Regions from separate parts of the Paenibacillus sp. FSL H8-0261 genome, predicted to be linked through region 3. Evidence: riboswitches for the same ligand, from Rfam matches in the RefSeq annotation. Region 3 holds a riboswitch; each other region holds the start of a gene.
The links. Region 3 has a riboswitch for cyclic di-GMP ahead of MHI27_RS05350 (EAL domain-containing protein). Riboswitches for the same ligand answer to the same signal wherever they lie in the genome.

Region 1: another riboswitch for cyclic di-GMP. It lies ahead of MHI27_RS03190 (transglutaminase family protein); the one in region 3 lies ahead of MHI27_RS05350 (EAL domain-containing protein).
Region 2: another riboswitch for cyclic di-GMP. It lies ahead of MHI27_RS02420 (choice-of-anchor A family protein); the one in region 3 lies ahead of MHI27_RS05350 (EAL domain-containing protein).
Region 4: another riboswitch for cyclic di-GMP. It lies ahead of MHI27_RS21695 (thiamine pyrophosphate-binding protein); the one in region 3 lies ahead of MHI27_RS05350 (EAL domain-containing protein).

Annotation. Positions count from the first base shown of each region.
Region 1 covers NZ_CP150297.1:716,921-720,455, reverse strand. Annotated here, with positions in the region: rRNA gene MHI27_RS03195 (16S ribosomal RNA) at 1-898, opposite strand, end outside; gene MHI27_RS03190 (transglutaminase family protein) at 1,270-2,079, opposite strand; cyclic di-GMP riboswitch class I at 2,093-2,173, opposite strand; cyclic di-GMP riboswitch class I at 2,282-2,362, opposite strand; gene MHI27_RS03185 (class D sortase) at 2,487-3,137, opposite strand; gene MHI27_RS03180 (GtrA family protein) at 3,171-3,535, opposite strand, start outside.
Region 2 covers NZ_CP150297.1:545,305-548,839, forward strand. Annotated here, with positions in the region: gene MHI27_RS02410 (helix-turn-helix domain-containing protein) at 1-253, opposite strand, end outside; gene MHI27_RS02415 (hypothetical protein) at 639-1,031, opposite strand; cyclic di-GMP riboswitch class I at 1,524-1,614, shown strand; gene MHI27_RS02420 (choice-of-anchor A family protein) at 1,725-3,535, shown strand, end outside.
Region 3 covers NZ_CP150297.1:1,236,202-1,239,736, forward strand. Annotated here, with positions in the region: gene MHI27_RS05345 (Zn-dependent hydrolase) at 1-543, shown strand, start outside; cyclic di-GMP riboswitch class I at 777-863, shown strand; gene MHI27_RS05350 (EAL domain-containing protein) at 983-3,217, shown strand; gene MHI27_RS05355 (methyl-accepting chemotaxis protein) at 3,230-3,535, shown strand, end outside.
Region 4 covers NZ_CP150297.1:4,859,440-4,862,974, reverse strand. Annotated here, with positions in the region: gene MHI27_RS21695 (thiamine pyrophosphate-binding protein) at 1-1,193, opposite strand, end outside; cyclic di-GMP riboswitch class I at 1,312-1,407, opposite strand; gene MHI27_RS21690 (methyl-accepting chemotaxis protein) at 1,598-2,848, opposite strand; gene MHI27_RS21685 (YafY family protein) at 2,971-3,535, opposite strand, start outside.

The DNA of each region.
Region 1 (3,535 bases), 520 kb from region 3:
CCAGGCGGAGTGCTTACTGTGTTAACTTCGGCACCAAGGGTATCGAAACCCCTAACACCTAGCACTCATCGTTTACGGCGTGGACTACCAGGGTATCTAATCCTGTTTGCTCCCCACGCTTTCGCGCCTCAGCGTCAGTTACAGCCCAGAAAGTCGCCTTCGCCACTGGTGTTCCTCCACATATCTACGCATTTCACCGCTACACGTGGAATTCCACTTTCCTCTTCTGTACTCAAGTCACCCAGTTTCCAGTGCGACCTCAGGTTGAGCCCAAGGTTTAAACACCAGACTTAAATGACCGCCTGCGCGCGCTTTACGCCCAATAATTCCGGACAACGCTTGCCCCCTACGTATTACCGCGGCTGCTGGCACGTAGTTAGCCGGGGCTTTCTTCTCAGGTACCGTCACTCCGATAGCAGTTACTCTACCGGACGTTCTTCCCTGGCAACAGAGCTTTACGATCCGAAAACCTTCATCACTCACGCGGCGTTGCTCCGTCAGACTTTCGTCCATTGCGGAAGATTCCCTACTGCTGCCTCCCGTAGGAGTCTGGGCCGTGTCTCAGTCCCAGTGTGGCCGTTCACCCTCTCAGGTCGGCTACGCATCGTCGCCTTGGTGGGCCGTTACCCCACCAACTAGCTAATGCGCCGCAGGCCCATCCCTCAGTGACAGATTGCTCCGTCTTTCATTCTTCCTTCAGGAGAAAAAAGAAATTATCCGGTATTAGCTACCGTTTCCGGTAGTTATCCCAGTCTAAGGGGCAGGTTGCCTACGTGTTACTCACCCGTCCGCCGCTAAGTTACTTTGAAAGCAAGCTTTCAAAGTAACTCCGCTCGACTTGCATGTATTAGGCACGCCGCCAGCGTTCGTCCTGAGCCAGGATCAAACTCTCCAATTAGTATTGAAAAGAGCGATATGCTCATTTTGAAACATCTGACGAGAAAATTAATTCTCTAATTTTGGATTTCACTTTCGTGATTTCCTACTCACTCGTTGTTCAGTTTTCAAAGATCAAGTTCTCGTTGGCGCCGTTTAATGTCTCAGCAGCAACTCTTATAATATATCATGTTGTTCTCAGTAATGCAAGCTTTATTTTTCGAAAGCCGTTTATATAACTCTCTCAAACATTGCCTGTACGCTGTCTAACAACGCTTAACTATAATAACCTATCTATTCATAGAAAAGCAACCCCTAATAGAAAAATAAACAACTAGCTTAATAATTAAGCTGGTTGTTTATTTAATAGAGTTATGAATTTATCGATGCAAATTAATAGTATTTTGCTGCAGTATACTTACTTGAAGCCTTAATAAAATCCGTATTCTTCTTACTCTTCGCTGACGATGCATCTACCGTTGTATCAATAGTAACCCATTTCCCATCCATCAACACTTCATTCCATGCATGGTATTGCGTAACGTAGCTAGTATTCCCCATCACCAATTTAGCAGGCACATCTACACTACGCAGCATTGCGGCAAAAAGAGAAGCATAGTCATAGCAGATTCCTTTTTTAGTATTCAAAGTGTTGTTAATGTTCGGAATGTAATCTGTTGTTACGTTATTAGCAAGAGAATAATCGTATTGTACATTAGCAACTACATAGTTATAGATTGCCTTAACTTTCTCTTCATCTGTAGTTTTGCCTTTTATAAGCTCTTTTGCCTTAAGGATCGCTTTATCAGAAGAACTCCATTTCACATTCTGTACGGAGCCCAAATATACGGAATTCGAGTCACTCATGGTTACGTCTACTACTTCGGAATATAACGCTTTGTATTTATTGCCGGTTGTGTTCTCAAGAACAGAAACCTTATAAGTACCATTACCTTGTTGTAAAGGGAAGTCCTCAGCTTGTCCAGAAGCATATAAGTTATATGTATAGCTGCTGTTGTCTTTAGTGATCATGAGTTTGATTCTTTTATCTTTCGGAATATCATAGTTAATTCCAATAACACCTTGAGCCACTTTCGATGTAATCAACCAGCTTGCATCTACACTTGCGGCTTGAGCTGTGCTTACCGGAACCGCAGTAATCAGTACGAACAGCGCCACCATCATAAAATAAACCTTTTTCACGGATAAAACCCCTTTCGGTAGCTGGCTGCCATCCTTTCGGGAAGGCCCTTTAGCTTTGCGTCCCTACCTTTCGATAGGTTTGCCGTTATCGTATAAGCTCTATCTGTTCTAATTTCACTAGACAAATTAACAGAATCAGTCCAAGTAGAAATATGAATCTAAGATTCTTATATATTTTATAAAAACAAAAAAAGCCTCTTCATTCGGTAACTGGCTGCCATCCTTACGGGAAGGCCCTTTAGCTTTGCGTCCCTACCTTTCGATAGGTTTGCCGTTTATCGTGTTTAGCTTTTATAGTCTTATACTACCATATTTATCCTCGTAAACAAGAACAAAATTGCTAGATTTACTATTATTTTATAGTTATTTCTCTGTATTTGAATTCTCTTGTTATTTCTCGTCAACGATTAGGAAAGCTTGGCATGAACAATCAAACGATGTGTAGGATCTACTAGTGGGTCACACGTAATTAGAGTAAGAATTTTATCTTTGTTATTCCCGTCTAGAACAGACACATCACTAGGAAGTACAACAGAAATATCATAAACCTCGTAATTATAAGTCTGATCGCTAGTCTTTACCGTAATCGTATCCCCAATCACAACCTCATTCAGCCTGTTAAACAATCTGCCCGTAGTTCTAGCTCTATGTGCAGCTATTGCGGCGTTCCCTATTTCTCCTATTGGAGTTGTTTCTTTCATATGGGCCGCGGCATGCTTCATATTCGCTTTAGTAGCCCCTTCTAATACAGGCAGCTTCAGATCGATCTTATCGATCTCAATTAATGCGATAACTTTGCCACCCACTTCAATTTCTGGTTCCGGCTTTTCTGTTTCTTGCGGCTGTGCTTGTGCATCTAGAGCTGATTCCTCCGCTAGTAGCTGAGTGACCTCGGCATATCTGCTCTTCAGATCAGGTGGTGGAGTACTTTCACTGGTGCTCAGTTCAGCCGATTCTAATAGCTTATCCTGCTGCCAGTCGTTATACCATTCGTTAGCTTTTGGATAGAGCATGATAAGGATCCCCGCCAGTATGAGCACATACGAGAATTTACGCATGATTTTCACCTCCGTAGATTGTTCTACTGAACTTTAGAATACCCATTTACGACTTCCGAAGAAGTTAATGATCACCGTCACAAACGTTACTAATACCTTAGAGATCAACACTTGAATGCCTAGTTTGTCAGTCAACAGATGCATTAGCAACAGCGATATTCCGAGTACCACCAGATTCAGTACGATAAACTTCAGCAACTGCGTCTTATCAAAACCCTCTTTATTGCCACGATCACGATCCTTGAAGGTTACTTTTTTATTCAAAATAAAGCTGTTCGCTGTCCCTGCACTATAAGAAATCACCTGTGCCAACGCATATACCATCCCAAGTGAGTTCAGTAATGTGAAGATTACGAAATCAATGAGGGTGTTTACCAGACCTACAGCATTAAATTTGA
Region 2 (3,535 bases), 690 kb from region 3:
CTTTAGGGGGAATCTGGGGGAATTCCTCGCGCCTGACGAGACAGTCGGCTTCCAGTTCTTTCAACATAACGCTTAACGTCTTAAAAGGTATTGTGCCGATACCCCGTTGCAGTTCATTGAACCGCACGATCTTGTTTTCAGAGAGATAGTAGAGAATAGTCATTTTATATTTACCACTAATGATAGACAAGGTGTAGCCAAAGCTAGTGTCCTTCTGCTGAATGCCAGGTGGTATACAGATTTCATCACTCATGGGCTATTACCCTCCTTCAGAAAATATTCAACGAAAAGGCAAACGCCTGTTGTCGCTACGTACTCAGGTCCCGACTTTATTATGTTTTACAACCTGCTATCAAGTCATCCTGCGAGCAACGAACTCACTATATCATTTTGAAACAATTAGTTCAAAGCACTCGTGGCTAACTATCAAGCGGATAGCCTAAGCGACGAATTGAAGTTTTTTAATGTAATTTTCATGTGAGCATCATCTTATTTTCAGGTTCAAGGTATATATTGAAGACACCAAACACCCCCCAGTGTTTTGTGGTATAAATCTCTCAGGTCTTGCCAACTCCCATGGTAAGGCCTATTTTTTTGTTCGCTAATTAAATGGGGGAGGGGGCAGCTTCTTCGCTACTTCACTTAATCTGATACTGCTCTTCATAGCTCTTAAAAGATGAAATATCCAGACCGAGATATCTGCGCATATGAATGGCAGCTTGGGCAGCGACAATGTCGTTTAACAGCAGCATTCGTTCATGGTAGCCACGACATATAAATTTGGCTTCTATCCCCGTGTTAAGTCTGTTCTGCCCATAAACCTTGATTCCCCGTTTTCTCATCTCTGAACGAACATCTCTTAGATCTGTTGTAGCAACTGCTGCGGCTGTTTCAAGAACCTCCAGATAGGGGGTGGGTGTTCGTAAATGTGCAGATAGAATGGCGGAGTCCCGTTCGAAAGCTGATAAAATCATCGGAAGCAATAAATAAGATTTCACCAGCATGTTGTCCCTGCTTTCAGCTCTATTCATGAATCTCATCACCTCTAATGGGAACGTATATTCGTATTCTACCCCGATATTCCAAAAATAATCAATGGTATTTCTAAACAGCTAGTCCGATGTGATTGAATTCACAACTAAATTAGAAAGAATAAAATATATTAAAATTGTAATAATAAAAAATAATGCTTCAGACTTATATAAAGGGAGAATTAGGATGAATGAGGAAGGAAGTCTCCGCCGTGGAATGGTATTTGGTTTGATTCTAAGTATTCCATTATGGATATCGATATTAGGTTGGATAAAGTTACTTTAAAATTAAAGGAAAACCTTTGTGTGAAGCGCCTTTAGGCGCTTTTTTTTGTGCTTGCTTACGCGTATGAATATCAAAAGGAATTGATTGACAATTGTGGGGATGGAGCGCTAAACTATTATTAGTTCAAAAGTATTAAAAGTCATAGACGATTATTTAATAGGATGCTTAAAATGCTAGTTCTAATCTGCAAGTCAATACATATATTATCATGATAATAGCAAACCGCCTGAAAGGGTGGGACGCAAAGTCCAGGAGTCTAAAGTGTCTTAAATGCGCTATGACCGTCCGACTGCCATGAGAAGGGAATTCCACTTCTTTTTTGGCGGTCTTTTTTGTTGTTAGGTCCTTTAGAGTTTCTGGTAATTATTCTGATTGAATATAAATCATAGATTTAGGAGGTGTGCTTTTTGAAAAGAAGAATGAAACCGCTGCTAGCACTAATATTAGCGGGGATTTTGACAGTAGGTAGTGGTCTTTCTGGAGGTCATTTGGTAAATGCGGCTGGGGAGGTGCTTCCCTATACTCCTACACCTGTGTTAGGTATTGCAGGGAATTTTAATACTTTTATTTTTGGCGATTTCAAACAATCTAATGATCAGGTTCATGGGCGCCTTGCGGCCAAAGGTAATATTACTTTGCAGAATTACGGCGTATCCAAGGATAATCCAGGTGGAGATGTTCTTATTGCTGGTAATGACATCAGTTTTACTAATGGGACTGTTCATGGAGCATCCGTTTATGGTGGTGTTTTTTCCAGCAACGGTGTAGATCTTAAAGAACCAGCGAGAAAAGGGACTCCTATTGATTTTGATGCTGAAGAGCAATTTCTTATTGGACGTTCTAATGAATTCTCTTCGCTTGCTACAATAGGAACTTTCAAAAAGGAATATGGGAAAATAACGATTGATGCTCCGGAACCATTTAACGTTCTTAATCTTAGTGCTGCCGATTTCGCTGGTGCTAATGGCTTACAGTTTAATATTGCAAATAGCGCCACAGTTATCATTAACGTTAGCGGAAGTTCAGTTAACATTCCAAGCTTTCAAATCTGGGGAGGTAGCCCTAACAAGGTATTATTTAATTTTTATGAAGCTAGCACTGTTGATATTGGAAGTTTAACAATAGAAGGAACTATCCTAGCTCCGCTTGCAAAAGTAACTTATAATTCCGGTGAACTGCATGGGACGCTGATTGCAAAGGGATTTGCTGGTGGGGTGCAGATGCATTGGTATCCATATGGAGGGGAAGAACCACCTCCGACACCAACGCCGACCGTGACACCAACACCGACGCCGACCGTGACACCAACACCGACGCCGACCGTGACACCAACACCGACACCAACCGTGACACCAACACCGACGCCGACCGTGACGCCAACACCGACGCCGACCGTGACACCAACACCGACGCCGACCGTGACACCAACACCGACACCAACCGTGACGCCAACACCAACGCCGACCGTGACGCCAACACCGACGCCGACCGTGACGCCAACACCGACGCCGACCGTGACACCAACACCAACGCCGACCGTGACGCCTACGCCGTGCGTGACACCGACACCGAAGCCAACACACACACCAAAGCCAACACCAACGCCGAAGCCAACACACACACCAAAGCCAACACCGACACCGAAGCCGACACACACACCAAAGCCAACACCGACACCGAAGCCAACGCACACACCAAAGCCAACACACACACCAAAACCAAAACCAACACCAACGCCGATCGTGACGCCAACACCAACGCCGACCGTGACGCCAACACCAACGCCGACCGTGACGCCAACACCAACGCCGACCGTGACGCCAACACCAACGCCGACCGTGACGCCAACACCAACGCCGACCGTGACGCCAACACCAACGCCGACCGTGACGCCAACACCAACGCCGATCGTGACGCCAACACCAACGCCGACCGTGACGCCAACACCAACGCCGACCGTGACGCCAACACCGACGCCGACCGTGACGCCAACACCAACGCCGATCGTGACGCCAACACCAACGCCGATCGTGACGCCAACACCAACGCCGATCGTGACGCCAACACCAACGCCGATCGTGACACCAACACCAACGCCGACCGTGACACCAACACCAACGCCGATCGTGACGCCAACACCGACGCCGATCGTGACACCAACACCAACGCCGACTCCGTCGTCGGAAGTGACGCCAACACCAACGCCGACTCCGTCGTC
Region 3 (3,535 bases):
AGAAGAGATGCTTTTCTGGGTGCTTCTGAAATAGCGTTAGAGCTTGAAAAAGCAGCCAAACTCGAACAAGAATTTGGAACGGTTGCGACGCTCGGGGTGATAGAAATCTTAAATGGAGCCATGAACGTGGTTCCGGGAGAGGTTGAAATTAAAATTGATATCAGATCTACTTCCGTGGCATCCAGGCAACGTGTGTTAGACCATTTGTATCAGACGATAGCCTCAGTACAAGAGAGCAGACAACTTGAAATTGCGAGTACGGAAATCATCTCCGAGGAACCTGTCCTATTATCGGATGAGATCACTCATGTTCTAGAATCCATTTGTGAAGAGAAGGGGATATCGAGTCAACGGATGATCAGTGGTGCAGGGCATGATGCCATGAACATGAACAAACTCTGTCCAGTAGGGCTTATCTTTGTTCCTTCTGTAGATGGACTTAGTCATCATCCTAATGAATATACAGACTTGGATGATATCATTATGGGGATTGATATTTTAGAAGAAGCTGTTCTTCGTTATGCGTTTGTAAGACAAACATAATTCGTGTTGAGAAGTAAGTCCCAATGTGACATATATAAATGTTACATTGGGCTTTTGTATCTAATTTTATAATTGTTCGCAGAATTGTTGCTTTACATTAATAAATATTATATTAAAGTTAACAATGATATTTGTGAAAATTTTCCCATGGAAAAATTAAAATTCACTATGGAAATAGGTCTTTTGGAAGCAACCTATTATTAATAGAGTATTTATGACTAATAATAGTGAAAACAGAATATTGGTAAACCTATTGAAAAGTAGGGACACAAAGCCATAGGGTCTAAATCTACATATAGATATGACAGCCGGTTGCATGCAGTTGGAGTTTCTTGATCTTATTTTTTGATGCATATGCAGCCGTTATCATTCTGATAGCGGCTTTTTTTAATTCGTTTTCTAATAAAAACGTAATAAATCGGAAAAAGGATGATAGTACATGGATCAAACACAACCACTGAGAGTATGGAGAATGATAGGCCTCGTCATAATGGCAACGTTGATATTTTGGGGGTGCTCTTACTATTTCATAAAATGGACTGCTAACTCTTATGAGCAAGAAGCGGTTGCTGCTACATCAGAAGCTACGATACATGCGAGTAGATCGATTGGAAATATGATACAGGGTGGATTAGATTCATTAGATGGAATTGCTGATTCTATTTCGGAAATAAATTATATGGATTGGGATAAGACCAAAAAATATCTGCATCACTTTGATAAAAAATATAATTTTATTCGAATTAGCATCAACAGCCCAGATGGTAAAGCTTACGCATCAGATGGGACAATGTTTGATGTATCAGATGAAGTAGGGTTCCAAAAGGCTCTGCAGGGTATTAGCAGTATTTCTGATCCATTCTTAGATAAGATCTCCAATAAAGAAATTATCACGATCAATAGTCCACTTAAGTTTAAAGGTGAAGTGAAGGGTGCTTTATCTGCCAGCAAATATACACAGGATCTTTATGATGCTCTTGCAGTTTCCTTCTTTAAAGGTCATGGTTATTCTCAAATCATTGATCAAAAGGGACAAGTCATTATCAAATCGAAGAATCTCGAAGAGGATAAGTCCATTGATAACATATTCGAAAGTATAAGTATTGATTCTAGAAATAAGAAACAACTGCAAAACTTTAAAGAGAACATAACCGCGAAAAAATCTGGAGTAGGAATATTTTGGATTAACGGAGATAGCAAAATGGTTGGTTATTCTGGCATCCAGGGGGTTGAGGACTGGTATATTCTCTCCGTGATACCGAAAGATGTGATCATGGCCAAAGCGTCTCAAATGAGTCAGGCGACTTTTCTATTATGTGTAATCATGTTTGTCTTATTATTGATCATATTTGTTAACATTCTATTAAATAAGAGCAAAATTAGGAAACAGATGGAGAGAATTGCCTTTGAGGATGAGTTAACACATCTTTCTAGAACGAATAAATTTGTTATAGATGCTCAGTATTTACTTAAAGAGAAACCGAATACAAAGTTTGCTGTGTTGCAATTTGATATTGAACAATTTAAATACATAAATGAAATTGTCGGTTTTCATGAAGGAAATAGCATTTTGATTCAAGTGGCTAATAGCTTAACAGCAAACACATTAGACGAGGATGTCATTGGACGCTTAGGGGGTGATCGTTTTATTCTTTTCACTTCGTATGACAATAAGGCGGAATTATTCATCCGTATACAAGTACTTACTGAACAAATGAGCGACTATACGTTTGGAAATGAAGAAGGTTTTAGGCTAGTGATTAATTGTGGAATTTACTGTATAGATGATCGTCAGAGCGATATCCTCACATGTATTGACCGAGCAGGAATCGCTTGTAAGTCCATTAAAGGTGGATACAAGAGCTCATGCACTTTCTTTGACGAACAATTGCTATTGCAGATACACGAAGAGCAAGACATCGTAAGAAAGATGGATGCTGCCATGACAAATGGTGAATTTAAAGTATATTTACAACCGAAAATGGATCTGCGAGTGAACAGTTTTCATGGCGCTGAGGCATTGATTCGATGGAATGATCCTCAGAAGGGACTTATATCTCCTGCAGTATTTATCCCTATATTTGAGAGGAATCGCTTTATCGTGAAATTAGATTTAATGGTGTTTAAATCAGTATGTATCATGTTGAGTAAATGGATCCAGGAAGGAATCCAGCCACTTCCGATTTCAGTGAATATATCGCTTATAACCCTATACCATAATGATTTCCTGCTCCATTTGACGAATATTATTAACAGATACCAGGTACCTGCTAGATTGATAGAGTTAGAGCTAACCGAGTCTATTGTATTCCAAAATTTAGAGTTTGTTAGAGATATTTTGTTGGAGTTGAAACGTAAAGGATTTTCCATAGCTATCGATGATTTTGGGACAGGTTATAGTTCCTTAAATGTATTGCAATATTTCCCTGCTGATGTCATTAAGTTAGACAGGGCTTTTCTGATGAGTAAGTCAAATGATGAGACAGGGAAGATAGTAATTGCCAGTATGGTCAAGCTAGCTAGGGATTTAAATATGAAAGTTGTGGCAGAGGGAGTTGAGACAGAGGCGCAAATTGATTTTTTGAAACAAATAGATTGTGAAATCGCTCAAGGTTATTATTTCGCGAAACCAATGCCAGTAGCAGAATATGAAAGCTTAATTAAAAGTACATAGGGAGTGCAAAGCATGAGGAAAATGAGAAATTGGACTATCGTAGGCAAAATTACTGTTACAAATTCAATATTATTGTTGGGTGCTCTGATCATTGCGATCGTTGGTAGTGTGTATTTCAGCAATATGTATGCGAACTCTAGAAGTATGTATAAGAACGATCTTACGTCAGTTTATGCACTTGGGAAATTCGAATCTAATAATCATGAAATAGTAACCTTAACGAATAAGATGATCGCTAGTCATGATCCAAGCGAACTTCAAGAGAGTTATCAGAAAGTTGTTGAGCTTCAAGCTGAAAACAATGAAATCTTGAATAAG
Region 4 (3,535 bases), 3.3 Mb from region 3:
TTCTTAACCTTGTACCATTTCGCAGCATGGAAACCGTGACTTCCATCATCAACAAAGACTGTGCTGTTATAAGGAATCAAATCACTCATCGTACTCAAGACCGATGCAAGTGAAAGGTTTGGTAAAATCGGAGGCTCTTCGGTATAATCGGAATTTGTCGGTGCTTCGCGTTTTGTGATGTTGTTCGTGTCAATATTATTGAGATAGTAAACTAGATTGTCGCGTAGATCTCCAGTCACTGGAATCGTTTTAGAGAACAATATTTTTCCGACAAAAGTCGGATCGCTATCAAACTGAATTAATGTTGCAGGATGATTTTCCCTTTTAAGATTACAAATAGTCATATCACTTAAACGTGACCCGAGAACGATAAATAGATCACTTTGATTCAGCAAGTCATCCCCATGGGTACAACCGCCTACTCCAATTGGACCGTGATAGAGTGAATGATCCCAAGCTATAGCCCCTTTACCACCTGGAGATGTAACTACAGGAATATTAAATGTTTCCGCTAATTGAATTAGCTCACTATGTGCTCCTGAGCGGTTAACGCCCTTACCTGCGATAATTATTGGATTCTTAGAGTTATTTATAGCATCAAGTACACGGTCGATATTAGCATGGCTAACCAGTGATTCGCGTTCAGGGATTACAATATTACATTCCTCTAGCAATTCCGTTTGTACATCAAAAGGAATACAAAGGTGAACTGGACCACGATTACCGCTCAAAGCAATGGATATGGCATGATTAAAGATTGTGTTAAAGTGATCTCCACGTTCAATAAGCTTGCTATATAAGGTGGCAGGTCTAAACATATCAGCTAAATCAGCTAGAAAAGAGGTAGAGTCCTGACATTGGGGAATTCCAAGCTCTTTAATAGATTGATGGCCAGTAATAAATAGGACAGGTAGGTTGTTAGCCTTAGCATGTGCTGCTGCAGTTAATAGGTTTGTTCCACCAGGACCTGAAGTACCAAAAGCTACACCTAGTTTTCCAGTTTTAAGCGCATACCCGGCTGCTTCGAAGCCGGAACTGGACTCATGTCTCCCAGGAATAAATTCAATACCGTAATCTACCATTTTAAGAACAATAGGACAAATGGATTTCCCAATAATACCAAAGGAATGGGTAACACCTAGGTTCCGTAGTGCTTCCGACATGTAATCTGCGACTGTCTTCAAAAAATACACCTCACAAGTTGATTGTTATTTTAAAATCAAACATTAGAAAACCTGTGCTCTGAATTAGGGCACAGGTTGGTGGCATAAATCGCCATAGAGACTGAACAATAGTTCAGTCGTCTTGGTTTTCTGCAACCTGGCAGTCATGGCCTCTGATTAAAAATGAGGCTGTAGATCCATGGTTTTGCGTCATCCTCTTTCGAAGATTTTGCCAATATTAATTTTAAAATTTATAAGAAGAATTTTCCTTTACAATATATTCCTAGAGTACCTTTGTCAATATATTTTCGCAAATTAACTCGAATTTTGACGAAAGTCTTGTCCAACCTATGAAATAATAGATATAAAAAAACTCCCCCTAAGTCAAAACTTAGGAGGAGTTTTTGGACTTGTTTATATGATTTGCAAGTGACTTAAAACTTGAAAATATGGATAGTCTTCTGTAGATTAAACACAGCCTGTGTCATTTTCTCAGTTTCTTCAGCGACGGACTGCAGGGCATTAATTTGTTCATTCATAGCGGCGGATACTTCCTCGGTGCCGGCAGCGGTTTGCTGTGTGATTGCAGAGATATTCTCTATTGCACTTGAGATTTTCAAGGCACTTTCCAACATCAGATCACTTTCAGCAGAGAAGGAAGAGATTTGCTCGGTAATATACTGCACACTTTGCACAATTTGAGCAAAGATATGAGCAGATTGAGTGATCATCTCATTCTGTACCTGTACGACTTCTTCGTTGATAGCGATATTGTCAATCGCTTGTTTGATATCAGTTTCGATGCTCCGAACTAAGCCAAAGACTTCCTTCGTTGAAGCCGTTGATTCTTCGGCAAGTTTACGAACCTCCTGTGCGACTACAGCAAATCCTCGACCATGCTCCCCGGCGCGTGCTGCTTCGATGGAGGCATTCAGCGATAAGAGGTTGGTCTGTTCAGCGATCTCTGTGATGGTTTTTGTAATCATCGTAATTCCGCGAGCATTATGAGACAGGGCTTCGATAGTATCAGCTACTTTTTGAGTAGCCTGGATGTTTTTGCGCATGCCTTCAGCTTGAGTATCAACGGACTGCCGTCCTTGTTCAACTAGTTCTAATGTATGTATTGAACGTCTGTTCATTTCTTTCGTTGAGTTCGTATAATTGGATACTTTATTCTCAATATCTTTAATGGATTCTGTCATTTCAGCGATATCCGTAGATATTTCATTTGCACCAAGAGCTAGCTCGTTAGACGAAGAGGCTACCTGTGCCATGACAATTTTCAAATTCTGATTCTTATCTTCGATTCCACGGCTTGCATCCATAACTTGACGAGTGATTTGTGATGCTTCTGTCAAAATCTTCTTGAGCTTGTCAATCATAGTATTAAAGGAACGACTTACGTCCCCCATAGAGCCGTTCTCATCGGCTCTACTAGTAAAATCCCCTTTTGAAATACTATGAGATACATTCGCGATGTCATCAAATGAAGATGTAAGCGTTCTCTCGATAAAGCGGGCCACGGGGAAAGTTAGAGCAGCAAGAACTACGATTAGAACAATACCCAAAATAATGTTGCCTAAGATCATAAAAGTAACTAAAACAGGAATGGCAAATAGTGCGGCAACGAGGTAACATCCGGCAACAATTCTTTGTTTTAACGGAAGTTTATGCATCCAGTTCATTGGTATAATGTCCTCCTTATTAATATTATGTATTGGTGTTATTATATGGGATTTAAAGGTGATTGGTCTATAGTAAGAACTGACATAAATCTTCTTTTCGGAGTAGTTCTTTAGATTTCGTGTCAAAAATCCTCATAAATAGCGGAAATTTTTGCGATAGCAGACTTTACCATCTCTAAAAGTTCTTGCGGTGAAAGTACAATAACCGAGGGACTAAAAGAAAGGATTATCCGGCAGGCCGACTCGATCGTATTAAATTCGGCATCTACGTTTACCCACTCTGCTTTGCTAGTTGGCTCTATCAATTGGACAGAGACGAATCTTTCTCGCTGTAATTCTTTTAAGACAGAGGTTCTAACCCTTAGCTTTACTTGATACTTTGGCAGTGCTGCTTTAAAGGCCGTGGTGGACTCTTCCCAGTACTGTTTTAAATCAAAGTCATCAGGTCTTTTAAACCACTCATGTGTCTCCTCAACGTTAACTAATCTGGACACACGAAAGGTCCGTAGTTCATCTTTGCTTTTGGCTACGACATACCATACTCCGCGTTTTGCAACTAACCCAAGAGGTTCAATGAAACGGACCGTTGTCTCGTTGCTCCGGAGATAAGTGATTTTTACTTTGCGGTCCTCCCAAAGTGCTCTCTGCAGTACAGAAAGGAACGGATAAGTCTCATCCGAAGGATGC